3 regions of the Colwellia sp. Bg11-12 genome follow, and region 3 is predicted to be linked to each of the others. Evidence: riboswitches for the same ligand, from Rfam matches in the RefSeq annotation. Region 3 holds a riboswitch; each other region holds the start of a gene.
The links. Region 3 has a riboswitch for cobalamin ahead of H4J39_RS04415 (TonB-dependent receptor domain-containing protein). Riboswitches for the same ligand answer to the same signal wherever they lie in the genome.

Region 1: linked by a shared signal. The riboswitch ahead of H4J39_RS14780 (hypothetical protein) and the one ahead of H4J39_RS04415 (TonB-dependent receptor domain-containing protein) in region 3 are both predicted to bind cobalamin.
Region 2: linked by a shared signal. The riboswitch ahead of cobO (cob(I)yrinic acid a,c-diamide adenosyltransferase) and the one ahead of H4J39_RS04415 (TonB-dependent receptor domain-containing protein) in region 3 are both predicted to bind cobalamin.

Annotation. Positions count from the first base shown of each region.
Region 1 is NZ_JACGUZ010000077.1:186,517-196,487, forward strand. It holds gene H4J39_RS14745 (hypothetical protein) at 1-1,235, opposite strand, end outside; gene H4J39_RS14750 (PBPRA1643 family SWIM/SEC-C metal-binding motif protein) at 1,370-1,702, opposite strand; gene H4J39_RS14755 (EAL domain-containing protein) at 1,930-2,664, shown strand; gene H4J39_RS14760 (YceI family protein) at 2,892-3,476, opposite strand; gene H4J39_RS14765 (cytochrome b) at 3,524-4,078, opposite strand; gene cobO (cob(I)yrinic acid a,c-diamide adenosyltransferase) at 4,324-4,953, opposite strand; gene H4J39_RS14775 (cobyrinate a,c-diamide synthase) at 5,429-6,847, opposite strand; gene H4J39_RS14780 (hypothetical protein) at 6,931-7,542, opposite strand; cobalamin riboswitch at 7,737-7,961, opposite strand; gene H4J39_RS14785 (EAL domain-containing protein) at 8,286-9,971, opposite strand, start outside.
Region 2 is NZ_JACGUZ010000056.1:208,238-218,208, reverse strand. It holds gene H4J39_RS05310 (DNA internalization-related competence protein ComEC/Rec2) at 1-132, opposite strand, end outside; gene H4J39_RS05305 (DUF2062 domain-containing protein) at 195-713, shown strand; gene lolE (lipoprotein-releasing ABC transporter permease subunit LolE) at 782-2,068, opposite strand; gene lolD (lipoprotein-releasing ABC transporter ATP-binding protein LolD) at 2,078-2,761, opposite strand; gene H4J39_RS05290 (lipoprotein-releasing ABC transporter permease subunit) at 2,754-3,992, opposite strand; gene H4J39_RS05285 (M13 family metallopeptidase) at 4,512-6,584, shown strand; cobalamin riboswitch at 6,745-6,893, shown strand; gene cobO (cob(I)yrinic acid a,c-diamide adenosyltransferase) at 7,015-7,620, shown strand; gene H4J39_RS05275 (methyl-accepting chemotaxis protein) at 7,785-8,951, opposite strand; gene can (carbonate dehydratase) at 9,553-9,971, shown strand, end outside.
Region 3 is NZ_JACGUZ010000056.1:7,109-17,079, reverse strand. It holds gene H4J39_RS19260 (HAMP domain-containing sensor histidine kinase) at 1-898, shown strand, start outside; gene H4J39_RS04435 (hypothetical protein) at 895-1,485, shown strand; gene H4J39_RS04430 (sigma 54-interacting transcriptional regulator) at 1,491-2,900, shown strand; gene H4J39_RS04425 (MarR family winged helix-turn-helix transcriptional regulator) at 2,918-3,367, shown strand; gene H4J39_RS04420 (hypothetical protein) at 3,409-3,696, opposite strand; gene H4J39_RS04415 (TonB-dependent receptor domain-containing protein) at 3,797-5,713, opposite strand; cobalamin riboswitch at 5,789-5,935, opposite strand; gene H4J39_RS04410 (cobalamin-binding protein) at 5,956-6,795, opposite strand; gene H4J39_RS04405 (cobyric acid synthase) at 6,844-8,340, opposite strand; gene cobU (bifunctional adenosylcobinamide kinase/adenosylcobinamide-phosphate guanylyltransferase) at 8,337-8,972, opposite strand; gene H4J39_RS04395 (adenosylcobinamide-GDP ribazoletransferase) at 8,972-9,805, opposite strand; gene cobT (nicotinate-nucleotide--dimethylbenzimidazole phosphoribosyltransferase) at 9,806-9,971, opposite strand, start outside.

The DNA.
Region 1 (9,971 bases), on a different contig from region 3:
ACACTTTGATTCGATATTTTACTACCATCAAGTGCATACAAGCGGCCTTCACCTTTTTTCAAAAAACGTACAAACGGTGTTAAGTTGAAAAAAACTTGGTGCTGTATTTCTTTAAAGCCAGGCATAAACTCTTTTGCCAGAACTTTTGAGTCACAGCGAAAATGTAATAACTGCGCCGCTTGCTTATTTTGTTGACGGCGCTTTTGAAAGTGCTTGTCGACAATATTGGGTAAATCTTTTTTATCTATATAATCAAGCCATAACGTTTGCATAGACATTTTATTTTTTGATAAGCTATCGGTAAACACGTGCTGCCATTTTGGGCGACCACGTTGAATTTTTCGCCAAATATAACGTGTTAGATCATCTTTAAAAATTTCACGGATACCATAAATCACCCCTAAGAAGGTGATCAATACTAAGGTTACTTCTGTGAAAGCTGACCGAGCATTTAGCACAATAGACATAACAAATGCCATGACAACGGTGGTAATACTGCCACGAACTAAACGTTTTAAATTGTCATCTAAATCATGTGTCGTTCTCTTAAATACAACACCAAACTCACTTAAACGTTGTAATAACCGCATTTTATTAGTGATGCGGTTAGGGTCCGCGAGGGTGATTTTTGAATTATATTGCTGCTGCTTTCGATAGTTATTTTCTTGGCGACATAACTCGAATAAGGACTCTCGTGACTCAGAATAATCAGAGCTTTTTGGTCCATTAGCCAATAAATTAAGAAATGACTGCTCGGTATGCCAACTTAAATAGTTGTCAACATTTTCAAAGTAAGAGCTTAATTTTGGATCTAATGGGGTATATCGGCGTAGTTTCTTTAACAGATTTTGTGTTTGATCAACAAGTTCGAGCGCAGATTGATAAAATATTTCAATATCGTCTTCTTGTAATGCCTGCTTAATATCTGTTTCGAGTGCTATTCTGAATTGGTATGAGAATAAATTTAAGTTACTGCGGTAATCGCCCTTTTCACCTTTTTTTTGGCTAATAAATCGGCTTCTGACTAAGGGAAGATGCACTTGACGAGAAAAGTAAGCACTATGACTTCTGATACTGCTATGGAAGTAATTTTCTTCACTGAGAGTGATGGCATTAATCCCCATTTCTTCGGGGATTGAAAAATAGAGGTCAAAACGTTGTGATTCTTGTTGTGATAATTGCTGGTTAACTTTAAATGATAAATTTTCATCTTGCGTTAAACTGATTTTTTTCACTTAATTATCCTCTCCTGCTTACTCCGATTGATAGTTAAGTATCTGTCAATTTAACTATTTTTACCATAATTGTATCAATAAAAAAGGCTAAGGAATATCTCCTTAGCCTTCGTTTATTTATGGGGGTGAGCTATTTATCCACAGCACTTTTTATATTTTTTTGTACTTCCACAAGAACAAGGATCGTTTCTGCTTGGTGTTTTATCAAAACGTTGCGTTTTAGGCGTATTTAGCACCGCTTCAAGCTCAACTATGTTTTCCTTTTCGTCAGCATTAATTTCAATATTGGCAATAAAATTATGCTCTGCAACAATAACTAAAATTTCTTCTTGTCTTTCTTTTGATGTAACAACAAGCGTTAACGGCTTTGCTGCGCTACCAAGCTTAATATCACGATTAGGTTTGTAACCTGCAGTTCCGTGAGTCCCCATAACATCAGGAGTTCCTCGATAGAAAAATTTAGACATAATATGCACCTTTATTAAATGTGAGTGCCGAATGCTCAGCCATTAAAAATTCGCGCGAATTCTAACAGCTAAAAGCCATTTTTGCTAAATTTATATACGCCTTTATTACTAATTTTATAATCATCTTAGCAATATAACCAATGACTTCACATGATAATGATTATCATTTACAATGCAATTATATTTAAGCTGTAGGACAGGTTAGTCCTATGGCAACCTGATCATTTATGAAAACTAAAACTCATCTTTCACCCTCCACTTTGATAGATCTGATGGAAAGTCAGCGTTATGGTGTTGAATATCAGCCTATTGTTTGCATCAAAAGCCAAGAAATATATGCCTATGAATGTTTATCACGGTTTTTCACTAAAGATAACTCAGCGATACGACCTGATCTTGTTTATTCTTCTTTACATGACAGTCCACTCAGTTTGTTTCAAGTAGAATACCAACAAAAAAAATTACAACTCGCCTATGCTCCCAATAAGGTAGACATTTTTGTTAATTTAGACCAAGACTCTTATTTTTCAACGGGGACTTTAAAAGATGACAATCCATTTTTGAAATTATTTAAAGGTTTTCAAAAATCTAAAATCATTGTTGAGCTCATCGAAAATTCAGAAATAAACGATGCTATTATGAGCTTAGCGATGATTGATAATCTATCAAAAAATAACATTCATACCGCTATCGACGATCTCTGTAATCCACAATCAATGGTGTCGATGGCTGTTATTCAACTTGTTGAATATATCAAACTTGACAGATATGTCGTCACTAATAGGTCTAACCGTAACTTTATGTTACTCGTTGAGTCGATGATCAACTATGCACGAAATACCGGTAAAAAGGTTATCTTAGAAGGCGTAGAAACCGCAGAAGATTTACGCTTCGCAAAACAGTTGAATGTTGATTTTGTTCAAGGTTTTTTTTACCAAAAACAATTTAAAAAGGTAAGTTAATTTATTAATCATAAGACTTTCCATAAAATCTTCTTTTATTATTTTTCAATAAAATATGAATAAGCACAATAAAACCATCACTGTTTGTAAAGATCACCGATGAAGTCACTGTGATTTTATAAAAATAAAGCCAGCATTGATGCTGGCTTTATACATATGAAGTCAATTAATATGATTATCTAATAAAATTTAAAAATAAAAACATCGGTCAGACGTTTAACCAATCACTATTTTCTGATGCCTTCTATATGTAATTCTAATTCAACATGTGATGAAGCAGGCCCTAACGTGTCTGGAATACCAAAATCAGCTAAACCAATTTTTGTTGTACCGCTAAAGCCAACACGGTAACCACCCCAAGGATCTTTACCCTCGCCAATTTTTATCGCGTCAATAATAATGTCTTTACTAACACCGTGTAAGGTTAAAGTCCCGTTAATGGCTAATTTATTTTGACCTTTATCAGTAATGCTAGTGCTAATAAACTTTGCACTTCCAAACTTGTCGACATCAAGAAAATCATCGCTACGTACATGCTTATCACGTTCAGCATGATTGGTGTTTAAACTGTTTGTATCGACGAACATTTCAATTTTAGCTGAAGATAGATCCGCAGCATCATAACTAAAACTGCCGCTAAATTTATCAAAACGCCCCGTTAACCAGCTATAACCTAAATGTTGAATCTTAAAGTTTACTGAGGCATGAGCGCCTTTATAGTCTACGACATAATCTGCTGCATTGGCAGTTGACGTAAAAGCGGGTGCAAAAAGTAATGCTGAAAGTGTTGACGCAAGTAATAATTTTTTCATGTGATCCCTTTTAAAATAGTTGAGTTGAATGTTTTAGTTAAGTCTATTTATTGTTTATCCGATCGATATCCAAGCATTCTTTTTAGCGTTGTATCTTTATCGATAAAGTGATGTTTCAGTGCAGCTAATGCATGCAAAACAACTACGGATATTAGTACGTAAGCAAGATATTTATGTACCATGCCAGAAAGATCTTCTTGGTCAGTAAATAGCTCACCAAAACTTATTACCGATATTAATTCAAACACCTCTATGGCACGTCCATCAGCTGTTGAAATTAAATAGCCACTGATCATTAGAATAAATAGCGCGCCATACAAAAAAATATGCACTAAACGGCCTAATTTTTTTTCTATGTCAGTATGAGTTTCAATGGCCTGTGGCTTTACTTGAACAAGACGTAAGATAGTACGGACAACCATGACTAAAAACAAAAGGATCCCTATACTTTTATGAAGATCGGGGCCTTGCTTATACCAAGGATCATAATACCCCAGATCTACCATCCAGTAGCCTAATGTAAAGAGTCCGACAACGGTTATGGCAACTAGCCAGTGTAAAATAATAGTGCCCCAACCATAGTGGTTTATCGTATTTCTCATTTTAATTCCGATATTCATCAATACTGTGCGGTGATTTTATTGTTAATAATAGTATATGAATATTAATAATGTATTAAGTACGTAAATAGTGACTCAATGTTTCCATTTAGTCACTAATGGCGTCAATATGAGATTGAAAACTCTAAAGATATGACAGCTAGTTTTCCCTCTCAGGGTAAATATGAGTCAAGCCACGTTGTAGCACCAATAATATAACTTTACTGACTTAATCAATCTGCTAACGATCACCAATCAAGTCCTTTTTGTGCTTTAACTCCCGCTTTAAAAGCATGTTTGATTGGTTGTACTTCTGATACCGTATCTGCCAATTCAATTAACCGACGATGACAGGCACGGCCGGTAATTAATACGTGCTGCATTTTAGGGCGATTATTTAACGCCTCGATAATTTCGTCTAACTCAATATAGCCATATTTCACCATGTAAGTCATTTCATCGAGTAAAACAATATCAAGTGTTTCGTCACTGAGCATTTCTTTACTTCTTTGCCATGCAACTTTTGCTGCGGCTAAATCAGTTTCAGTACTTTGCGTTTCCCAAGTAAACCCCGTGCCCATCACATGATGCTGAACCGAGAATTGCTTTAAAATATTCATTTCGCCGCATTCCCACTTACTGCCTTTAATGAATTGTACAACACCCGCTTTTTGCCCATGACCAATAGCGCGTAATACGGTACCAAAACCAGAAGTACTTTTGCCTTTGCCATTACCGGTTATAACAACAAAAACACCGCGCTCTTCTGTCGCTTGAGCAATTCGTTCATCAACATTGGCTTTAATTTTCTTTTGGCGTTCAATATGTTTTTGTTCTTTCGCAGCTGCTTTTTCAGCGTCTTTATTCACATCACTCATAATATTCTCATTCTATTTAATCATTACGCTATTAATTGCGCTATTCATTACTGCTCAATATTAACTTACCTGTTTCAGGATCGCGATAAACTTGGCCCATTGACTGATAACCTTCTTGGTTTTTTAGTTTATTTTTCAATGCTTCAGGTGTTGAGGTTAGTTCTTTATCTATAGAATTAAACGGCTGGATTTTCGCTGAAGATAGCTTATCTGTTAGTACTCTAACTGATTCATCTAAAAATATTACCCTAATTAGGATTTAGTGCCGCCATGATTGCTGTAAATCTAAGATATCCGCGCCAATATTCTGTAGACCGAGAGGATAATTATAGTAAACAATAGCCACTTTTTTGTTTTAGTTACCGTGAGTTTTTAATACTAACCAACCATTCACCCGTACTTATAAATGCTCCATTTTTTTCTCAGCACTTGGCTAATCGATAATCTCTCCCCCATTAATGGGCCTAATTTTGTACTAGAAAAAGTGCGTTTTATTAAATATACGTAATGCTAAGCTAGGATTACTAGGAAGATACCAGTGCATATATGAAGCAATAATATTGTTATGCAGATAAACCAACTCACCAACGCGTCCACTTGGATGATGGATAGTTTGGCAACTTGGTTCTAAATCAATTTCTGCGGATGAGTAATGGAAACTGTGCCCACGCATTATATTACTGCTTGTACTTACATTATCAGAGGTATCTTCACCTTTATTAAATGATGGTAAGTCGACCCACTGTGAACCAATTGCGGCAAGTTGTTTCTGCATCGTCGCCTTGCCTGGCATTAATCCAACCATAGAGAATTGTTGACCAGACATATCGGTAAGCTTATCCAGCAAATATAACATGCCGCCACACTCTGCAATTATGGGCTTATTGCTTGAAGCGAAATCTCTCACCTCATTAATAAAAGTGACATTGTTCATTAACTGCTCAGCATATAATTCTGGATAGCCACCCGGAATATACAACACATCACCGTCAGGTAAGTGAGTATCGGTAAGTGCAGAACAATAAATAAGTTCTGCACCCGCTTGTGCTAAAAAAGCAATATTCGCCGCATAAATAAAACTAAAAGCGCTATCTCGAACAATTATGACACGGGTACCTAACAATGCTTGATGGATAACATTTTTTAAACTGTCTTTTTCTCGCGTAAAAAATTCAACTTTTTCAGGTAAATCGGTCAGTCCCGTATTCGCTATATGACTAGCTGCTTGATTGAGTTGTTCATCAATATCAACGAGTTCTTGCGCCTGCACTAAACCTAGATGCCGCTCTGGCAAAGTTATCGTTTCATCTTTTGGGATACGGCCATAAAAGCGTAATTCACTTGGCAAGTTACTACTGAGCATTTCAGCATGTCGATCTGAATTTACTCGATTACCAATAACACCAGAAAAGGGTAAGTTTTCTCTAAATTTAGCTAAACCAAAAGCCACTGCGGCAAAAGTTTGAGCCATTGCCTTAGCATCAATAACACCCAAAACAGGGATGTTAAAATGTTGAGCTAAGTCCGCACTACTAGGGGTGCCATCAAACAATCCCATCACGCCTTCGATTAAAATCAGATCTGAGTCTTGCGCTGCACGATAAAGTAGCGCTTGGCAACCCTGCTCACCGACTAACCATAGATCTAATTGATAAACTAATTCGCCACTGGCTTTACGTAATATCATCGGGTCAATAAAATCTGGCCCGACTTTAAATACTGTTACTTTACGGCCTTGATTACGGTGATAACGGGCAAGCGCAGCTGTGACTGTTGTTTTTCCAGAGCCAGAATGCGGTGCAGCAATAATGAGTGCTGAACACATAACACCACTGCCTTTTTTATACTCGGACTTATCTTTAAATGGGAGTGTCTTTTTATTAGATAACGCCATTAATTGTCTCTTCTATTTAATTATTTTTATCGTGTTGGTTGTCGATTATATTTGTCATTATTGCTTTTCATTTTGAGGCGAAACTACAATCGACCATTTACGTGTGTATTAGCGTTTATTGATTTTTCCTTGAAAAAATAACTCAAAGTAAAATCGATGACCATAGCAGAAACAACATAAAAAATAGGGTTTGAAATAGACTTAACATAATACTTGTCGACACGTGTTGCATATTCTGCCCATGACAAAACAGGGAATTTACCTGAAAACGCGTAATAACTACCATTTGAAATAAAGAAAGCAATTGAACTCGCAATAAACATAGCCAAAGCCACTTTTATAATATTGACTTGCCAAACACTTTGTTGCCAATTAGGTCGAGTATAAAAGCCAGCAGTAAACATAGCAGCGTAACTCAATACTAATGCAGGGTAAGAGGTGGTAATACAATCACCAAATTGACCACGATAATAAGACGAAGCGAGATCGACGGTTACCGTTAGAATATAGAAAAACCAAAACATTTTGATATTACGTAAGTACATACCGGCTAGAAAAAATATAGCAATTGATGCACTAGGTAAATGGTTTAAACTCGCGAAATGATGTGTGCGAGTTGCAAGCATCAGCAAGGTTAATGTTGCAAAAATAGCAATGAGTAAACTGATAGGAGATTTGAGATTGATTGATTTCATAACGATTCCGTTGTTTAAAACAAATAGAGTTTTAACGGTGTAGGAAATCAAAGTCGGTATACGGTGATAATCGGACAATAAATTATTAATTCTTAGAAAAACCAATAAAAATCATTCGATCGTCAAGCAATAATTCAGGCCGTGTACGCTTCTCTGAATTACCGCCCACCGCAGTTGTCGAGCAATAGTTGTTTTATAACAACTATAAAATAGGCCGGTCTCCGGACTCCTGGTCATAGCATATGCAACACCTTCCCATATTTTCACTATTCTAATTATCTAAATAATGATTGAATACAGTGGTTTTGTTGCTGCTCACAGTTACCGTTGCGGGGGCAGTACGGGTATTTCACCCGTTTCACGTTTCATCTATAGCAGTTACGATTAATATGCGAAAAACATAAATTAACAGTAACTTAGACACCTAAATCGGCGTTAATACTACGTTATAGGTTACCGTTCTTCAAGAGGCAGAGACTAATCTTTAGTTTTATAGCGGGAGTACCCACCAAAATCAAAGGTTCATCTTTAGAGGCTGAAATAAAAAAGCCCTTATTCTCCCTGCTCCATGGTCTGTCTATCTACTTTTTTTCAAAGCTGGCAATAATAGGTACTATCATCCTTCAAAGACTAGGCACGCGATGTATAGCGAAACAGCTTTACCCAGTGGGTAAACCACAAAGCGCAAATTGAGATGCAGGTACGGTGTGACGTTAAGATTATATTAGTGGGTTGCGTGAAAGTTATCGGGCTGTTGCTGCCATCCATTTAACATTCCCCTCCCAATTTAAGAAGAAAAGTTTAAAGTCCGTATCAAGCATCGGTTTTGCAATATGATACCCTTGGGCAACATCACAGCCAATTTCTTTAAGCTTTTGGTATTGTTCTTCGGTCTCAATACCTTCCGCTGTCGTTTTAATCTTCAATGATTTGGCTAAATTAACCACAGCGTCCAATATTAAGACTTTATTGCTCACTTCATTCAAGTCATCAACAAAGCTTTTGTCTATTTTTAAATAATCTAAGGAAAATTGATGTAAGTAACTTAGCGATGAAAAACCTGTACCAAAGTCATCCAAGGCGACTGGTATGCGAAGATTTTTTAAAATATCTAAATGTCTTTTCACTGCATCAATATTTAAAATTAAACTTTCTTCAGTAATTTCTACACACAACCGTTCGGTGGTAACTGCAGAGAGATGATGTTGCGATTGCAAATAATGAATAAAATCTTGTGACGCAAAGCCTGATGTTGATACATTAACACTCAGCTTAAATACTTTAGGTAGCCAAGGAGCCCAAAGGTTGAGTTTACTCATAGCGAGCTTTAGCATATAGAGATCAAGTTGAACTATTTGACCAGATTTTTCTAAAATAGGAATAAAAAAATCTGGATACAAAAGCCCTAATTTAGGGTGTTGCCAACGTACTAAAATTTCAGCACCAATAATATCTCCCGTATCAAAATCAATCAACGGTTGATAATTACCAATAAACTCTTGATTTTTTACTGCATTATCAAAATCATACTCGACTTTCACATTAATTAATTTATTTTGTTCTTCAAGTGCTTCAAAAAACACATATTGGTTGCGACCTTTCAACTTTGCTTGGTACATAGCATGGTCCGCATCAATCAATAACTGTTCTGCGCTTTCACTCGTATTGCTATAGGTTGCTATACCAATACTTACACTACTGGAAATATTCAAGCCATCAATATTAAAAGCCGCGGCCATAACCGCAAGAATACTTTCAGTTATCCGACAAATGGTCTCATAATCAATATTACCATCAAGTAATATGGCGAATTCATCACCACCTAAACGAGCCAGTGTATCAGTGTTTCTTAACGTTGTTGTTATTGACTTTACAATAGCAACCAGTAACTTATCGCCAACATGGTGACCATAAGTGTCGTTAATTTTTTTAAACCTGTCCACGTCAATAAAGAGTATTGCTATATTGTCGTGACGATTATTTTGGCAATGCAAGAACGCATGTTGGATCCTATCTTTGAATAACGAACGGTTCGGTAAGTTAGTTAATGGATCATGTAAGGCTAAAAACTGTAACTTTTGCTTAGCCTCCATTCTTTCAATAGCATTATTAATATGTTTTGCAACAAACATGAGTAATTGTTTGTCTTTTTCTTGAAATAAAAACTCGGTACTATAACTTTGTACAACCACAATCCCTTTATTTATACCGCTCCCAAATGGTACCCCCAACCAAGCTTTGGGGATACTACCGCGTATATAGATTGCTTTTTCATTAAGCATCTTTTGAATGTCTTTTTCGTAAAAAAGAAAAGGTTGGTCTTTAGCTAGCGCATAACCAGTAATACTTAAGAAATTAGGATCGATGTTTATGCTTGTGAAATTAGAGGCACTGTCAAACTCATCAATAGCATAAGGAAAGTCGATCCT
Region 2 (9,971 bases), 200 kb from region 3:
ACGTAACCTTTTGATGAGACAAAAAATGACAGCAAAACAAAAACAAATATAAATTTGAGAAATATCTGGTACTATCGGTAAGAATAGTGACAAAATAGCACCTATAAAAAATGTTAATAGCCACCGTTCCATAGTGATTAGTTTCCGTATCTGTCTAATAGATAAATAAAGCCGAGATGATATAAGAAAAGTATATGCCTAAAAAAATCTTCAAGCGTTATATGCCGGATCACAACACCATAAAAAATAATAAACACTTACAAATTTTCGGTGTCTTATTGCATAACCCCAACTTATGGCATTTAAATCGCAATTCAGTCGCAAAAGCCTTTGCCGTAGGTTTGTTCTTTGCTTTTATCCCGGTACCTTTTCAAATGGTTTTAGCTGCGGGTTTCGCTATTATAGTACATTCAAATTTACCTCTTTCTGTTGCACTCGTTTGGATCACTAATCCATTAACGATTCCAGCCATTTTTTATGGTTGTTACATGGTAGGGATTTGGCTGTTAGACCGCCCAGAAAAGGAATTTGTATTTGAAGCTAACTGGCAATGGCTACTAGACAGTTTGTCGACTATAGGGCCAGCATTTTTACTCGGTTGTGGCGTACTAGCGGTGTTTTTTTCAATTTTAGGTTACTTTTCTATCCATGGCTTATGGCGATATTCAGTAATAAAACAATGGAATAAACGCAAAAAAAGATCATTAAAATAATAATAAAACGAAAATAATACGTTCATCCTGAACATGAAAAAGCATAGCTAAAAAGTGTAAAATCCTGACTACATTTGTCCTAACACCTGTGCTGGCTCAACCTTAGTCGCTTGCCAAGCAGGGTAAATAGTCGCCAGCAAACTCATCAGTAAAGCAGTAACTACAGTGGTAATTACATCAGCTTGTCTTAAGTGGGTAGGTAAAAAATCAATAAAATAGATATCACCTGATAATACTTTTACGTTAAAAAGTGTTTCAATTGCAACCACAATCTCAGTTAAATTTAGCGATATAACAATACCTAGCATCGCGCCAACTAAACAGCCAACAACCCCATTTACGAGGCCTTGAAACATAAAGGTCGCCATTATAACTGGGGTCTCTGCGCCCATAGTTTTTAGAATAGCAATATCACCTTTTTTCTCATTCACTGCCATGATAAGTGTCGATACAATATTAAAGCTTGCGACTGCTATCACTAAGACCAAGACAATAAACATGACCAAACGCACCAGTTGTATATCATTGAAAATATGTCCTTGTGTTCTTGTCCAGTCGTGAATAGCGACATAATTATCAAAACGATAGGCAACATCACGAACCACCTCTGGCGCTTGGAAAACATTAGCGACTTTTATTCGTATTCCCTGAACTTGCCCCTTTTCTAGATTGACCATTTTTTCAGCATGAGCTAGTGAAAGATAAACTGAGTTGTCTACAATCGTACCGCCAAATTTAAAAATACCAACCACCTTTACTTGGTGTTTTACCGGTATAGGAAATTTAGCACTTGCTTGATTGTTATTCTTTTGGGCAATAACATTAGACAATAAAAGTTGCAGAGAATCGCCTAATTCAAGCTGTAATTTTTTTGCAACACCTGAGCCAACAACAACCCCCACTACTGGGTTCTCAGTGTTTTCACTCTCGGCAATCGCTTGCCAACTTCCTGCAACCATATAATCAGCAATAGTAGAGACTTGCTGCTCTAACTTAACGTCAACACCGCGTACTTCAACAGCTTTGAGTTCACTGCCATGTTGCATCATCCCTGTTAATTTAATAACTGGCGCTGCTGATACCACTTGCGGATGTTGTTGAACTTTAGCGACATGTTTTTGCCAATTATCAATCGGCGTATTAATGGCAATTAGCTCACCGTGAGGAATAACAGACAGTAGATGTTGCGCTAATGCACGTTCAAATCCATTCATTGCTGACAACACAATAATCAGCACCATGACACCAAGCGCTATACCAATAGTAGAAGACGCTGATATAAAAGAAGAAAAACCGTTACCGTTTCGGCTACGAACATAACGTAAACCTAAGAATATACTTAATGATTTTGTCATCGAAAAGCCTTAACGTTCAAGGGGCGCTAAACGCCCGTGCGCTAAACGCAATTGACGATCCATTCTAGCGGCAAGTATTAAGTCATGGGTCACAATAACAAAACTGGTATTCACCGTTTTATTTAGATCTCGCAATAACTGATAAATCTGCTCAGCCGTATCAAAATCTAAGTTACCTGTGGGCTCATCAGCTAATATTAATGAGGGTTTAGTTACTAAAGCACGAGCAATGGCAACACGTTGGCGTTCCCCCCCCGAAAGCGCTGAGGGTCGATGCTCAAAACGATGACTCAAGCCTACCTGTTTTAACATTTCTCGAGCTGACGCTAAGGCCTCTTTAGGAGAGTCTCCGCGAATAAGTAATGGCATAGCTACGTTTTCTTCTGCAGAAAACTCCATCATTAAATGATGAAACTGATAAATAAAACCTATATGTTTATTACGAAATTTAGCCCGTTTTTTTTCAGATAATGTGTGAATATCAACACCACTGATGATCACTTGCCCAGAAGACGGAGAGTCTAATGCTCCCGCGATATGCAAAAAAGTACTTTTGCCACAACCAGAACTCCCCACTATAGCGACAAGCTCGCCGGCTTCCACTGACAAATCAAGTCCATCTAATACTTTAGTTTCAATGCTACCTTGAAAGTATGATTTAGATAATTGCTGACAAAGTAAACCTTTACTCATTTCGTAAAACCTCGGCGGGCTGTGTTAAAGACGCTTGATAAGCGGGATATAAAGTAGCAACAAAACTCATCGCTATTGCTGATAAAATAATACTAAGTACATTATTAATTGATAACTCGACAGGTAAAGACTGCCCTGCCCCAAGTAAACTCAACCCTAGTAGGTTAAAAATACTGTTTAAATTTAAGGTCAGTATTGAACCGACCACAGTGCCAATAGTGACACCCCAAAAACCATTAATTAAACCTTGGGTAATGAATATTTTAACCACCCCCATTCGGTCAAGTCCGAGTGTTTGTAAAATACTAATTTCCCCTCTTTTTTCAATAACAACCATGACTAGGGCAGAAACAATGTTAAACGCAGCAACCGCAATAATTAAACTCAACATTAGCCACATCATATTTTTTTCCATGCGAACAGCAGAGAACAATGCACCTTGGCTATCACTCCAGGTGGTAAAAGCATATTGCGGATATTGAGTTTTTAAAGTACTTACGACTTGCTCAGCGGCAAAAGCATCATCAAGATATAAACGAAGTTTTTCAACGCCATCACCTTTTTGTCGATGCAGTTTTGCGCCATCTTTACTGTGAATATAGACAAGGGTTTCATCAACTTGCGAGCCCACACTAAAAATACCAGCAACAGTAAATGTCCGCTGTACTGGAATTCTTCCCATGGGGGTAAAGACTGTTTTATTAGGGAGTGTTAATCGAACAAAACCACCAAGGTCTACATCAAGTTGCCTTGCTAATGCTCGCCCAATAACCACTGAGAACGGCTGTTCTGACAAATGGTTTAAACTTCCTGATAGCATAGAGGTGTTAACAATATTATGTTGTTCAAATTCAGGCATTACCCCTTGAATGAGAACGCCACGTAACGCGCCAGAATTAGCTTGTATTAGAGCTTCACTTTCCAGAAAAGGCGTAACGTGTGTAACGTTAGGGTGCAGTAATAGCTGCTCCCGAAGTGTTTGCCATTGTGGTAAGGAAACTTGTTTGTTCTGCTCTGATTCGTCTGCCACCACAATATGAGGGACCAACCCGAGTATCCTACGTTTTTGTTCCCCTTCTAGGCCGTCCATTACGGAAACAACCGTAATCAAGGAGGCGACCCCAAGTACAATGCCTACAATTGAAAAAAAAGTGATAAAGGAAACAAATCCTGAACTTTTACGACTTCGACTATAGCGAAGCCCAATGAAAAAACTGACGGGCTGAAACATTAAATAAACTTCATCTTTTGTGTTATACCAATTGCACTTGTTACGTGCTCATTTTCAAAGGGCCTAATACCCTATGGTTTTTCGGTTTTTTGGTTTTTTGGTTTTTCCGTTTTTCCGTTTTTCCGTTTTTACCGTAATAGTCGGCTATAACTCAATCTAACTGCTTGTCGTTGATAGTTCAGGCTCAATAGTTCTGTTACTTTAATTTAAATGGCATTTATGAAGGAAATACTCACTTAGATAAGGGGTTAAGCATATCACAGCCGATGTTTTATTTGGCAGGAAAAATCCTGTAAGTAAACGTACAAAAAAACTCAAGTTGTAATAATTATATAATTTTCAGTGAATTACAATAAGTTCAGCATTATCTATCCATGTAATGTACAAAATAAAATACGGGGTTGCTCAAGCATTATGTAAAAATTCATGTCTGAATCTAGTAAAAAACGCTGTAACCCTTTAATATCAATGCGTTCAATGTTTTATAACAAATATTTTTAACTTAAAGATGAGACTTCAATGAAAACAATAATAACAAGTGCGTTATGTTCTTCGTTATTGTTGCTTGCCGCTTGCAACAACAATACAGAAAGCACTGATACAACGAAACAAGAAATGCCAGCCATGCAAAAAACAGCATTGGCTTCAGGTATCGACAAAGCGAACATGGATTTATCTGTTCGTCCACAAGACAACTTCTACCGTTATGTTAACGGCGCATGGTTGAACAGTAATGAAATTCCTGGCGACAAAACATCTATTGGTGCTTTTTATGACTTACGTGATGAAGCCGATGACAATGTAAAAGTAATCATCGAAGAATTAGCCGCGACAGAAGATTTAAAAATGGGTAGCGATGAACAAAAAGTTGCTGACTTATTCCGTTCGTACATGAACACCGATGCACGTAACGCTGCTGGTATCACTCCTGTACAACCTTTATTTGACAGCATCAATAGCTTAAAAGATAAAGATGAATTAGCTACTTTTTTTGGTAAGAACCAGAAAAATGGTATCGGTAGTCCATTAGCATTTTACATCAGTGTTGACGCTAAAGACTCAACTCGCTATGCGACACATATTTGGCAAACGGGTTTAGGCTTACCAGACAGAGATTACTACTTTGATGAAACAGAACGCTTTGCTGAATTACGTAAAGGTTATGTTACTCATATAGAAAACATGTTTAATCTAGCGGGTTTGAAAAATGGTAAAGCCGCCGCACAAACTATCATGGCATTAGAAACAAAATTAGCGGGTTTTCATTGGACGAAAGTTGAGACTCGTGACAGCGACAAACGTTACAATAAATTTAATGTTGCTGACTTAAATACAGTGACTGATGCATTCAATTGGAATGCTTACCTTGCAGCTCAAGGTGTAGCGGCGCAAAAAGATATTATTATTAACCAACCATCGTTTATAAAAGGCTTTGGCGAAACATTTGCAGCAACATCGTTAGCCGATTGGCAAACCTACCTTACTTTTCATACACTAAGTAATTTTTCAGGTTCTTTAACAACGGCTTTAAGTGATGAAAACTTTGACTTTTATTCAAAACAATTAAGTGGTCAAAAAGTACAACGCCCAATGTGGAAGCGCGGCGTTGCAGTGGTAAACAGCAATTTAGGTGAAGTTATTGGTAAGGTTTATGTAGGCCGTCACTTTAAACCAGAAGCTAAAACGCGTATGACACAGCTCGTTGAAAACTTACGCGGAGCATATGGCGCAAGTATTGATGAATTAGAGTGGATGTCTGACTCAACTAAAAAAGCAGCCCATGTAAAACTAGCAAGCTTTGACCCCAAAATTGGTTACCCAAATAAGTGGGAAGATTATTCTGCTCTTATTATTAAAGGTGATGATTTAGTTGGCAATAAAATGCGTTCGGGTAATGTTTCTCATCAAAAGGAAGTGGCTAAATTAGGTGGACCCATTGATAAACAAGAATGGGGCATGACACCTCAAACTGTTAATGCTTATTACAACCCAACTAAAAATGAAATTGTATTTCCTGCCGCAATTTTACAACCTCCGTTCTTTAACTTAAGCGCTGATGATGCGGTTAACTATGGTGGCATTGGCGCTGTTATTGGTCATGAGATGGGCCATGGATTTGACGATCAAGGGAGTAAATACGATGGTGACGGTAACTTGCGTAATTGGTGGACTGAAGCAGATTTAGCGGCCTTTAAAGTTCGTACAGATGACTTAGTTGCACAATACAATGGCTATTCAGTATTTAAAGACTTAAACGTTAATGGCTCTTTAACCTTAGGCGAGAACATCGGTGATTTATCTGGTGTAACCATCGCTTACAAAGCTTATATTGCCTCATTAAATGGTAAAGAAGCACCGGTAATTGACGGACTAACAGGCGATCAACGTTTCTTCATGGGTTATGCTCAAGTATGGCGTGGGAAAAAAGTCGAAAAATCATTACGTAATCAAGTAGCGACTGACCCTCATTCGCCTGGCGAATTCCGCGCATTAGGTTCTTTATCTAACATGCCTGAATTCTACAAAGCGTTTAACGTTAAAGAAGGTGACGCTATGTATATTGCCCCTGAAAAACGTGTAAAAATTTGGTAAGCAAAACGTTTAGCTAAATAACAGTAAACGAAGACTAAAATGCCAACAAATATTGTTGGCATTTTTTATGACTTAAAACTGACTAAAAATAGAATATATCCACACAAAATTAACCGCATAAAATGCGTAAATCAACAGTCTTTAACACCTCTACATATTGTAAATAAATACAAATATCGTAAACTAGCCACACGTAAAGTATTTAGGGAATAAGGTGTAAAACCTTAACTGTACCCGCAACTGTAAATTGTCTACTGTTTTATAAGCATTCAATGAGTCAGCATACCTAATGACTTTAATAGCAGAACTTTTAAGATCAATGAAATCGTGCGGGAACACGCGGTAACTTGCTACCTATTAAGGACTATCCTTAACGCTAGCCTTGCCTTTTTTCCTCTTTAAAATCACTATAATCACAACAGGAATACTCATGGTTGACGAAACACAAAAAAGCGAAAAACATCAAGCGCGCATGCAAAAAGTGAAAGACAAAGTTGATGCTAGAGTTGACGCGGCAACAGATGAACGCGGTATATTAATTGTTATCACGGGCAATGGTAAAGGTAAATCAACATCAGGGTTTGGCACACTAACTCGTGCCGTTGGTCATGGCTTGAATGCTGCCGCAATTCAATTTATAAAAGGCACTTGGGCTTGTGGAGAAAGAAATGTTCTTGAGAAACTTGGCGTGCCTTTTCATGTTATGGCAACCGGTTTCACTTGGAATACACAAGATAAAACCGCTGACATTACTGCAGCGAAAATTGTGTGGGAAGAAGCTAAGAAACTATTAGCTGATGAAAGTGTTGATGTTGTGTTACTTGACGAACTAACTTACATGCTGTCGTTTAAATACCTTGATCTTGATGAAGTGCTTGATGCCATAGCGAATCGTCCCCCGATGCAACATGTGATAGCCACCGGCCGTGGTGCACATCGTTCGTTACTCGAACTCGCAGATACAGTCAGTGAAGTTCAATCAATAAAACATGCTTTTGATAACAATATAAAAGCACAAAAAGGTATTGATTGGTAATCGATAATCATTGCCTATAAAGCGTAATATTCCTGCAAAAATGACATACTACAAGCAAGAATGCTTTGTAAAAAAGATATTGAAGAACGGACTCAACATAAAAAAGCCCATGTAATATGGGCTTTTTTAAATGTTCAATGCTAGCTGTTAGCTGTTAGCGCTCACTAAACACAAATTCTATTTAAGCTCGTCGCAACATCTATAGATACTTTTTGCTGTTGCTCGGCATGTTGCGCAACAGAACTTAAGCCATTCGTTATATCTCGGCTCAACGAAGCAACCTCAGCCATATTTGTATTAATCGATGCTGTAGATTGCTGCTGCTGTTCAGTGCCACTCGCAATTTGAGACGTTAGCGCATTCACTTCATTAAACACACGTCCTATTTGTTCTAGCGCTTCAACAACTTCTGCAGAATGCGTTAAGCTGTCTTGTGTCAAAGTTTGACCGCGCGAGATTGCCGTCACTGCATTCGTTGATTTTTCTTGTAAACCTTCCACCATTGAATGGATTTCAACCGTTGCTTCTTGTGTTCTATGAGCGAGCGCTCTTACTTCGTCTGCAACAACCGCAAAGCCTCGACCTTGTTCACCTGCTCTTGCCGCTTCAATCGCGGCATTTAAAGCCAGTAAGTTTGTTTGATCTGCGATACCGCGAATAACGTCAAGTACAGAACCAATGTTAGAACATTCAGTTTGTAGTAAGGCTAAATCGGTAGCCATCTCAGTAACTTCTTCAGAAAAAGCCTCAATCGTTTGTTGGCTCGTATTTGAGGAAGTCGTACCTTGAGATAAAATAGCAATGACTTGATTTGTTGTTTCACTTACCTGTGAAGCGCTGTCTGAAAGTATACTAGAGGTTGAAGCGACCTCATCAATAGAGTGTGCCATTAACGCTATTTGACGAGCAGAATCGTCAACAGCTTTAACGGAGTCAGTCATTTGTGTGGCCAGTAAAAAGGAGCCTTCTTTTAATGATTCAGATTCCGTACGTAATTCCGCAAGCACATCTGACAAGTTGCCAATAAATGAACTGAGTTCATTCGTCACAGTGGCGAGTTCATCATTACCTCCATCAATTAACGGCCCAGGAGGTGCCTGCTTGGTGCTAACGACGAGTGTAATATAGTGTTGTAGTTTTGTTAATCGAGATGACAGCTGCTTTTCAATAAATATATACCCTGATATTAATTGGGCAATCACTAAAACAGAGAGTATACCGACAACTGCTGACTTACTTAGCTCATCAGTAAATAGCAGTACAAAAAGTAAGGCTAATAATCCAACAACCGCCGTTGGTATAAGTAATTTCACGCTTAAGCGAGTAAACATAGAGTATCCATCTTGTTAGTTTAAAAAACAGCCTAAATTTAAGCTACTTGGCTTTATTACGTTATAAATTACCTATTATTTGCTGTTTTGGCTAACAATATTTGTTAATTTTAATTATTGGACAAAAAAACCATTTTATTTTAGCTATCCTTAAACGAATTAATGGTTCATCGCTCAGATAAAATATAAATAGGAAATCAATATATGTCTATCATCGCAATTTTTATGGGATATATACTTCTAAAACTTTATACATCAAAACCACATCATCAAAAGCCTGACCATTGAACTTTTATTGACTCCATCTAAATTACCGCCTTTTTAGTTTACGGGCGTGTTCAATTTTATTGAGTCAGAAGAACAAAACCAGCTCCTCGACTATTTTATTCTTTACCTTAAGCACTTTTTTCTGTTTTTACTCGCCTATGTCGAACAGCTACCGTTGCCATTAGCATGCTTACATTGAATTTCAATTGTGACGATTACACCTAAGTTATTAACGAAAGAGATATACGTCATAAATAATTGATCTGACATTTTTCTTTCACTTCACTCGGTATTCTCATAAAATCAATCTATCGATTATTTATCAAGGTATTCCGTGACTTCTATTCAACATTTGTTCGATAATAATCAGCAATGGGCTGACAACATAAAAAAAGAAGACCCACATTTTTTTAAACGTTTGTCAGAACAACAAAAGCCAGAATATTTATGGATAGGATGTTCTGATTCAAGAGTACCAGCTAATGAATTACTCGGTATGTCTCCAGGTGAAGTTTTTGTTCATCGTAATATTGCTAACCAAGTTATTCATACCGATTTAAATTGCCTTTCTGTTATTCAATTTGCTGTCGAAAACCTTAAAGTTAAGCATATAATAGTGTGTGGTCACTATGGCTGTGGTGGCATCATAGCTTCGATTGATAATAAGCGCCATGGATTAATAGATAATTGGCTAGGGCATATTAAAGATGTTTATCGTTTTCACAAAGACCGTCTCGATGCCGTTGAAGATCA
Region 3 (9,971 bases):
TTTAATCATCGCAGCAATCTTTATCTTTTTAATAACTACGCCGCTCAAACAATTATTAAAGAAAATACAGCATTTAGCATTAGGAAACTTCGACAGTGAAGTCACATTTAACGGCTCACCCGAAATGAACGAAATTACTGACGCCTTAGAAGTTATGCGTAATCGCTTGCACGCACTGGAGTTACAAAAATCGAGTTTTATTCGTCATATCTCTCATGAGCTAAAAACACCACTGGCGGCAATTAGAGAAGGCACCGAATTGCTTTATGATCACAGTGTCGGGGAATTAAATGCTGAACAACAAGAAATCTCTAATATTATTCGTAGCAGTGTTACTCGCTTACAACGCTTAATTGAAGACCTACTAGACTTCAATATTGTGCTTGATTCAACCAGTTTACAAGATGCTGAAACCGTTGAATTATCATTATTAGTTGACCAAGTATTACAACAAAGAAGTTTAGATATTAAACAAAAAAACTTAACAGTTGTGTATAAAAGTGCGGCGATAAAGCTCAAAGCTAACGGGAAACAGTTAAGTGTTATTTTAGATAACCTCTTATCAAATGCGATTAAGTACTCTGATGAAAACAACGTTATTAACATAGTGTGCTCACTCAATGATAATACGTTGTTGTTGAGTATTATTGACCAAGGTATCGGTATAGCTGACGGCCAACAAGAAAAAATATTTGATGCTTTTTACCAAGGCATTCCTGCAAAAAATGCAAAAATCAAAGGCAGTGGTCTAGGACTAACCATTGTAAAGGAGCTACTGATGCGACTAAATGGCACCATTGAAATAAAAAGTAATACCGGTATAAATAGTGGTACCGCAATGACAATCACCTTGCCTCATGCTTTTCTAGTGGAAACTAAAATAGGAGTAAAGGCTTGATGATATTTTCAACCAATAAAAACCTTCTCGTTATTTTTACACTAGCGTTACTCTCAATATTAAGTGGTTGTCAATTACTAAAAAAAACAACTGCAGATATAACTGTTGAAAGTAAAATCATTGACTATACGCAGTATTATTTATCTTTAGTGACCTTAACTGACAGTCAATTAGCAGATAAAGTTCGCCAACATCAGTTAGTCTTATTCGACAGTAATGAAGCTGTTACACAAAATAAAATGAATAATAACGATGCTATTGAATGGCAATTAAAATCAGTATTGCTTTTTTCACTGCCTCATTCGTCTGTTCACAATCCGTTTACTGCAAAAAGTATCTTAAACAAGCTTTCACTCATTGATCTCAAAAACAGCGATATAACTGAGGCCGACTTTGCCTTTTATAGCATGCTAAAAATACAACTCAATGAACAAGTGTTACGTCTGAATGAACTATCACAAGCAAAGAAAGCGTTTAACGCCATAAAAGAAGCTTCCGTGCAGCAACAGCAGCAATTTAAAGCATTACAGCAGCAGATCCTTCAGCTAAAAAAAATAGAACATACTATTAATGAACATGGACAGTAAAGACGATGGTTTCAACCAATAATCAAAAAAAATTCGATGAAAAACAACGCGAGAAAATACTGCTTGTTGATGACGATCCCAGCTTATTAAGATTACTGGGTATTCGGCTATCAGCGGCAGGTTATCAAATCGAGTCAGCAAGTAGTGCCAAAATGGCATTAGGCATATTAGAAACTTTTCATCCACAATTAGTGATCAGCGATCTGCGCATGGAAGGCATGGACGGCATGGCACTTTTCGAAAGAATTCGTCAACAACAACCCAATTTACCTGTCATCATTATGACCGCCCACGGTACTATTCCTGATGCTATTAGTGCGACAAAACAAGGGGTTTTTAGCTTTTTAACCAAACCTTTTGAAAGCCAAGAGTTGTTATCAACTGTACAAGAAGCCATACGTTTACAACCACAAAATAGCGCACACAATACCAATGCAAAAGCTGACATTTGGCGTAAAAAGATAATTAGTCGCAGCGCTGTGATGTCGTCATTATTACAGCAAACCTATCAGGTTGCTCAAAGTGATTTTAGTTTATTGATCCATAGCGCAAGCGGAACCGGTAAAGAATTATTGGCGAAAGCGGTGCACTTAGCAAGCAAGCGTAACAGTAAAAAATTCACCGCCATTAACTGTGCGGCCATACCCGAACAATTGTTAGAGTCAGAGTTATTTGGTCATTGCAAAGGCGCTTTTACTGGCGCTGATAAAAACCACCAAGGACTTTTTCAGTCAACCGATGGCGGCACTTTATTTCTTGATGAAGTGGGTGATATGCCAATGAGCTTTCAAGTGAAATTATTACGAGCTCTGCAGGAAAAAGAAGTTCGCCCGGTAGGGAGTACACAATCAATAAAAGTTGATGTACGTATTATTGCTGCAACCCATAAAAACCTTCAAGAGGCCATTATTGATAAAAGCTTTCGTGAAGATCTTTATTACCGCTTAAATGTGGTTGAACTCACCTTACCAACACTCGCTGAGCGCCGTGAAGATATTCCTTTACTTGCCCAGTACTTTTTAAGTGTAGCGATCGAAAATACGTCTCATAAAATAAATGGTTTCTGCCAAGAAGCGATGGAAGTTTTAATCAGGGCTGACTGGCCAGGAAATATTAGACAATTACAAAATGTTGTTGAGCAATGTGTCGCTTTATCAACAGAGCCATTAATAAGTGAAAGCTTAATTAATAATGCATTGCGTACTCAAAGTGCACAGCTGCCTTCTTTTCAAGAAGCGAGAGAAAAATTCGAACGCGACTACTTAGCCAAATTATTAAAGACTACCGAAGGTAATGTTTCACAAGCAGCCAAAATAGCACAGCGGAATCGTACAGAGTTCTATAAACTATTGAAAAAACATCACTTGAATGCAGAATCATTTAGAGTTGATAACGATACACCTTCACAAGATTAGCTGAGAATACATAGACGATGAAAAGCTTACACTTAACAGAATTTTTTCCTTATCAGCTCACTCAACTACAAGCAAAAGTAAGTGATAATATTGCTGAAATTTATACGGGAAGGTTTGAACTTTCTCGTCAACAATGGCGTGTTTTAGCCAGTTTAGGTAACGGAGAGTTGTTATCAGCAAAGCAAATAGGCGAGCAAACAAATTTAGAAAAAATGCCAGCAAGCCGCGCAATAGCAAAAATGCAGACCCAAGGCTTGTTAGTTAAAAATACCGATAAAACCGATAAGCGATCTTCATTGTTAAAACTAACAGCGCATGGCTTAGCTATTTATCAACAATTAATACCGATGGCTTTACAACGTGAAGAAGAATTATTGTCTGTTTTAAGTGTTGAAGAAAGAACGCAACTCTGCGAAATAATTGAAAAAATAACATTGAAATCAATTGAGATATCGAACAAAAAATAACAACTATTGCTAGGCCGAGGATAACAAAACAATCAACTGTTTTACAATGCGCTGACCAAAATTAATACGAAAGCTAACAGGAAATAAAAACAACTACTTTTCGAAAATGTAGCAGTAGATACTTTCCAATATTTAAACGGTGTAACAAGTAATGACGGCGAAAGTAGAATGCCACGCAATAACGATAAAACGCCAACTGAGCCAGCAAACGCGCCAAAGTCGAGTACTCCAGTTTGGTAATATTGTAGTAAAAACATAGCAATCACTAATAACATAAAACCTTTAATCAGTTTTACACTACGATTAATTTTTGCCGTTTCAGTATCCATAAAATCCTGCTTTTCTCTGTGTTATTAGGCCGTTAAAATACCACTATAAAAAAACCTACACAATAGTGTAGGTTTTTAATTACTTATACTGTATTACTTATTAAAAAGAATAAGTAGCCGTTAATAAAAAGTTAGTACCATCAGCCACATAGTTCTGCGCTGTTTCATACTCTTCATCAAATAGATTATTTACTTTGCCAATAAACACGAGTTTATTGGTCGCTTGATAACTCAACGATACATTAACTAACCAGTAGTCATCTAAAATATCTGAATCAGCATTGGTTTTTTCAGGGCTTTCATCACGATAGCTAAGCACACCATTTAAGGTGAATTCTTGCCAATGATAACCGAGCGTATAATTAGCGGTAACTTCTGGACGACGAGCAAGTTGCACGTCTAATTGTGCATCTTTAGCATCAATAGAAGCAATAGCAAGTTGATGGCTAAAATCGCCAGCCGTTGCATTTAACGTTAATTCTAATCCTTGAATATCAGCTTGGTTAATATTGGATGGCTGCCAAGCACCTGAAGCATTTGGTGACCAAGCAATTAAGTTCTCAATGTCTGATTCAAAAAAACTCATCTCAACGCTTCCGTCAATACCATCAGATGAAAATTGATTACGGATCAAAATTTCGTTACTCGTGATACTCTCTGGTTTTACATCTGGATTACCAGATCCAGGCCAGTATAGATCGTTAAATGACGGTGCTTTAAAACCCGTAGAACGGTTTAAGCTGACAAGCCATGAATCATTAATTTGATACCCAACAGAAGCATTGTAAGTTACTTCTACGTCGACATCTTCGATGTCATCACGACGAACAGCGCCTTCAAATAAAAACGCATCTAACTGATGACGAGCTTGAATAAATACCGCATTAACATCGCGTTCTTCAACAGCCCACTTTTGAAACCCAGGAGTCCATGCGTCTTTATCTGTATCAGTGGAAACTTCTTCAGTGTAAAAATCAACACCCGCAGTAATACTAGTCGCATCGCTAAACGAATATTGGCCTAAGGCTGAAAATTGATCACGCTGAGTTTTAATTTCATCACTGTCTGACTTTTTAACATCATTACCAAAAGTTTCGCCTTGGTCTTGACTCGTTGACAGCGAAAGTTCAGTAAATAAAGCACCTGACTGATATTGACCTGCAACACGTAAGTAATAATTCTCGTATTCACTTTCATTAGCCGAGCCATTATCAGGATTGTAGTATTGAATACTTTGATCATATTCAGCACCACCCTGCTCCCAACGAGACGCTAAATGTAATGAAAATTCATCATTAATTTTACTTTCGCCAATAGCGGCTAATGAAAAACGGCTATAACCATCTTCATCAGTGTCATAAGCGTCACCATCAATTTTAGTTGCACTAAAACCATCACTTTCTTCGGCAGAAGCACTTAACGTTAACGAGTGTTGCTCATTGCCTAATCCGATTGATGCATCAGTTTTCCACAAACCATTACTACCTAAACCCGCACTGATAACACCTTCACCTAACTGCTGTTTTTTAGTAAATATTTGAATAACACCACCAATAGCATCAGAACCCCATAATGCAGCACGTGGACCTTTAACAACTTCAATACGTTCAATTAAAGCCACTGAAATGCCACCAAAGCTAGTAGAGCCTAATGTTGCCGAACCAATGCGAACACCGTCAACCAACACGAGCGTATGCCCACTACTTGTGCCACGCATAGATACAGAACTTGCCTGACCTGCCCCTCCTTGATTAACCACGCTGATACCGGCAACTTTCTCTAGTAGGTCGGTAACGTTTTGTGGTTGAAAAGCAACAATGTCTTCTTTAGTGATAACTTGCGTTGCTGATAAGGTTAAGAATTGTTCTTGCTGTGTGCGATTAGCAGTAATGATAATATTTTCAATTTCATCTGCATTCGCATCCTTTGCATAGGCAATTGATGACGTTAAGCTTGAAAAAATAATACCTGCGATAGCAAGCTGAATGGGTGTTTTATTAAATAATTTAGTTTTCATATGACCTCTTTCTATGATGCCCTCCGCACCATGTTGATCTCGTTGTTTATGCTTTCTATATAAGCTTCAAATAAACGAGATAATTACGCAAATTACAGAGTATCGGACTTATATTATGGTGAGTTATAAACTCACACACCATAACAATTACCATTGCGGGGGCAGTGCCAAATTCTCATTGGCTTCCCCTGTAATTCGCAAATAATAGATAGTATTATCTATCGGTTAAGTTAACTGAACAGCTATCTTTGCTGATCAATTTTTTCACACATATCTTCAACACCGCTTAACATTCTGGTACTAAATCTATGTAATAAATCTGCATCCACGTGAATAAACTTATTGTTTTTCACTGCGGGTATTTCTGGCCATTTTTGCCAGTTAATAATAGGTTGTGGCTTATCCGAATTTTCATCCGGTAAAATCATTAAGTGTGGCTGAGCAACAATCACATTCTCCGTACTTATTTTAGGGTACGGTGTAGCATTACTTTTAAAAACATTTACCCCTTGGCACACTTCAATTAATTGATTTATCCATGTTGTGCCATTAATAGTCATCATCGGCTCTGACCACAATTGATAAAAAACAGTTATCGGTTGTTTGTTTATATTTTCAAGACGTAACTTTTTTAACCGTTGTTCATAGGCTAAAGCGACCGTTTCCGCTTGCTCTTTGTGTCCCGTTAATTTGCCAAAATAACGCAGTTCGGTGGCAACATCATCGATATCTTTAGGGTTGCTAAAAACTACATTTAGGCCTAAACGATGCATTTTATCAATATCACTTTGCGAATTACCTGACTTCCAAACAATCACTAAATCAGGATTTAATGCCAACAATTTTTCTATTTGCATGCCGTGGTAGCTACCAACACGTGGAATATCTAATGCCGCTTTTGGGTAGTCAGCGTAAGAAACAGTACCAACAATTTTTTTACCTGCGCCAATATCAAATAGCATTTCAACGATGTGTGGCGCTAAGGCGACTATGCGCTGCTTAGGTTCTTCAGCAAAGCTTTTAGCGGTTATTACTATTAATAATAAACTTACCAGGGTCAGCGATAAAAATCTTTTGGTCATGTTATTTAGCCTTTTATGTTTGTTGAATATGCGTTTTTCACCGCTATGCTATGCTTTGGTCGTTTTACTGTCTTTTATAATATCTTCGATGACTGATATCTTTAAGTGTTTTTGGCAAACATCAGCCAACCGTTCAAGCTGATGCTCTCGATGCTCATCAAGATTAATAGTCTGTTGAATGTCATTATTACTGTCGAGCCAATTAACTAATAATTGTGTTGCATCGCCTTCATCGAAAATACCGTGCAGGTAGGTGCCTGCTATTTGGTTGTCATCTGAAATACAGCCATCAGTTGCTTGATTATCACTTTTATTAACAAGGAGTGGCATCAGCAATTTTTCATCATTTATCAGACTCTTAGAAATACCACAATGAATTTCATAACCTTTAACAAGGCAACTATCATTACCTAACGTCATGGTAGCCGTTATTTGTGCTAATATTTTTTCGGGGGTTAACTCCGTAACAAGGTCAAGTAAACCTAGCCCTGTTATCGACTTAACATTTGACTCAATACCGTGGGGGTCGCTGATGGTTTTTCCTAACATTTGATAACCACCACAAATGCCAAAGACCTTTCCGCCATAACGTAAGTGACACTCAACATCACGTTGCCAACCTTGCTCTTTAAAAAACTTAAGATCAGATATTACATTTTTACTGCCCGGTAAAATAACTAAGTCACAATCCGTGATACGTTCGCCTATTTTGACATAACGTAAATTTATTTCGGGGTTTAAGCGTAAAGTGTCAAAATCAGTATGGTTACTAATATGAGGCAATAACGGCACAACAATGTTTATTTTTGCTTGTTCAACCTTGTTTTCAATCGCGACAGCATCTTCAGCATCAAGGGCTAAGTCATGTAAATAAGGTAATACGCCCAGAACGGGTTTGCCGGTTTTTTCTTCCAGCCAATCAAGCCCTGATGTTAATAATGTAATGTCGCCACGAAAGCGATTAATAATAAAGCCTTTAACACGATTTTGTTCAGAAGCTGACAATAACTCTAAGGTTCCCACTAGGTGAGCAAAAACACCCCCTCGGTCAATATCAGCGACAAGAATAACAGGGCAATCAACGGCTTCAGCATAGCCCATATTGGCAATATCATTTTCCCGTAAATTTATCTCAGCAGGGCTACCTGCACCTTCAACCATTAACAGATCAAACTCTTTAGCTAAGCGATGATGAGAATCGAGTACCGCGTCCATCGCTACTTTTTTATAGTCGTGATAACTAGTGGCTTCCATATTCGATATTGCTCGCCCATGAACAATAACTTGTGCACCTGTATCACTATTGGGTTTAAGTAAAATTGGATTAAAATCAACACGTGGCGCAATATTCGCCGCAATAGCCTGAAGTGCTTGCGCACGGCCAATTTCGCCTCCATCGCTAGTAACGGCACTATTTAACGCCATGTTTTGTGGCTTAAACGGTGCAACTTTATAACCTAAATTTACAAATACTCGGCATAAACCCGCAACTAAAGTACTCTTTCCTGCATCAGACGTTGTGCCTTGCACCATTAATGTTTTCATACGTCTTTTTCATCCAATACGTTATGCTGCGAAATGTTAGCTTTCAATGTCATGGGTAATCCCGCCATAACAAAATCAACTTGATTGGCTAATTGGGCAAGCTCTTGATGCAACCAACCCGCTTGGTCAACAAACTCTCGAGACAATTCCCCCATCGGCACTATACCGTGGCCCACTTCATTACTGACAAAAATAAGCTTTTTCGCTTTATAAGGGCTTTTATCGCTAAGGAAGTTTTTTAAAAAGTCGATGAACATTGCTTTTTGTTGTTTATAAAAGTCATTATCTTGATGACACAAACAATTACTTAACCACAGTGTTAAACAATCAACTAAAACACAATCACTATCCTGTAATGCTTGTGTAAGCGCTTGGGCTAAATACAGTGGTGATTCAAGTAAGGCCCAATGATCGGGACGCTCAACTTGGTGTCGTAAAATACGCTGGCTCATTTCTTTATCATGCGCTTGTGCTGTAGCGATATAACAAATAGTTCGCCCTTGTGACTCAGCTTGTTTCGCTATATTTTCAGCTAAGCGAGATTTTCCAGAGCGCGCGCCACCTAAAATAAAATGCAGGTTGTTCTCGTTGATATGGCTTAAAGGCGGACAGCTAAAGTTAGTATTGCTCATTAGCGCACCTCAGCTAAAAATGCTGTTGAAGGTAAAACTAATACCAACAAGATAATATAAACGGCAACTTCTAAAATTTGTTGCGCTGCCCCTAAACAATCGCCGGTAAAACCGCCTAACTGACGATTAAACCATAAGATAAGTAAAATGCGTATTATCCATAAGCACACAATCATCACAAAGGCGTGCATGAGCGGTAACAAAGTAAATAGCACAACTGCGCCAGTTATCAATAAAATAATTAACCCCTTTATTGATAAATGTTGTGCTAAAGGTTTTACTTTTGACTGTGCATCTTCGCTGACATAAGACATGCTAAAAATTAAACTCGTACTTACCACTCGACTCAAGGTATGTGCTAAAACTAATGCGAATGAGAGGGCTAGCACCGGGTTTTCGTTGTGCGTGCCTAATAAAACTAAGCTTTGATATTTAGTCATTAAAATAAAAAACAGGCTTGCTGCACCATAAGTGCCTAAACGGCTATCTTTCATAATATTCAGTTTTTGTTCGACGGTCCAGCCACCGCCAAATCCATCCCACACATCAGCCCAACCATCTTCGTGAAAAGCCCCTGTGAGTAATAAACTACATGCCATTGAAATGAGTACCGCTAAAGAAAGTGGTAGGAAACTCGCCAACAGCACTAAAATTAAGGCAGTAACCGCGCCAATAAACACACCAATCAAGGCAAAATATCGACTCGCTTGATGCAGCATCTCAGGTTTAACAACCTCAGGTAAACGTACCGGTACACGAGTAAAAAAACTCAATGCCAGTAACAATAAATAATATTGCTGTTGGCATTGTTGCCCAAGTGATTGCTTAGTCATTTAATGGTCAACCCCACTCGTTTTAATATCAGTTACATTAGTGACATCAGCTTGAGCAAAACTTGCCATATCATTATAAAAAGCGGCTGAAGCTTGAATTAAGGGTAAAGCTAATGCTGCCCCCGTACCTTCGCCTAAACGTAAACCTAAATTTAATAACGGCTTA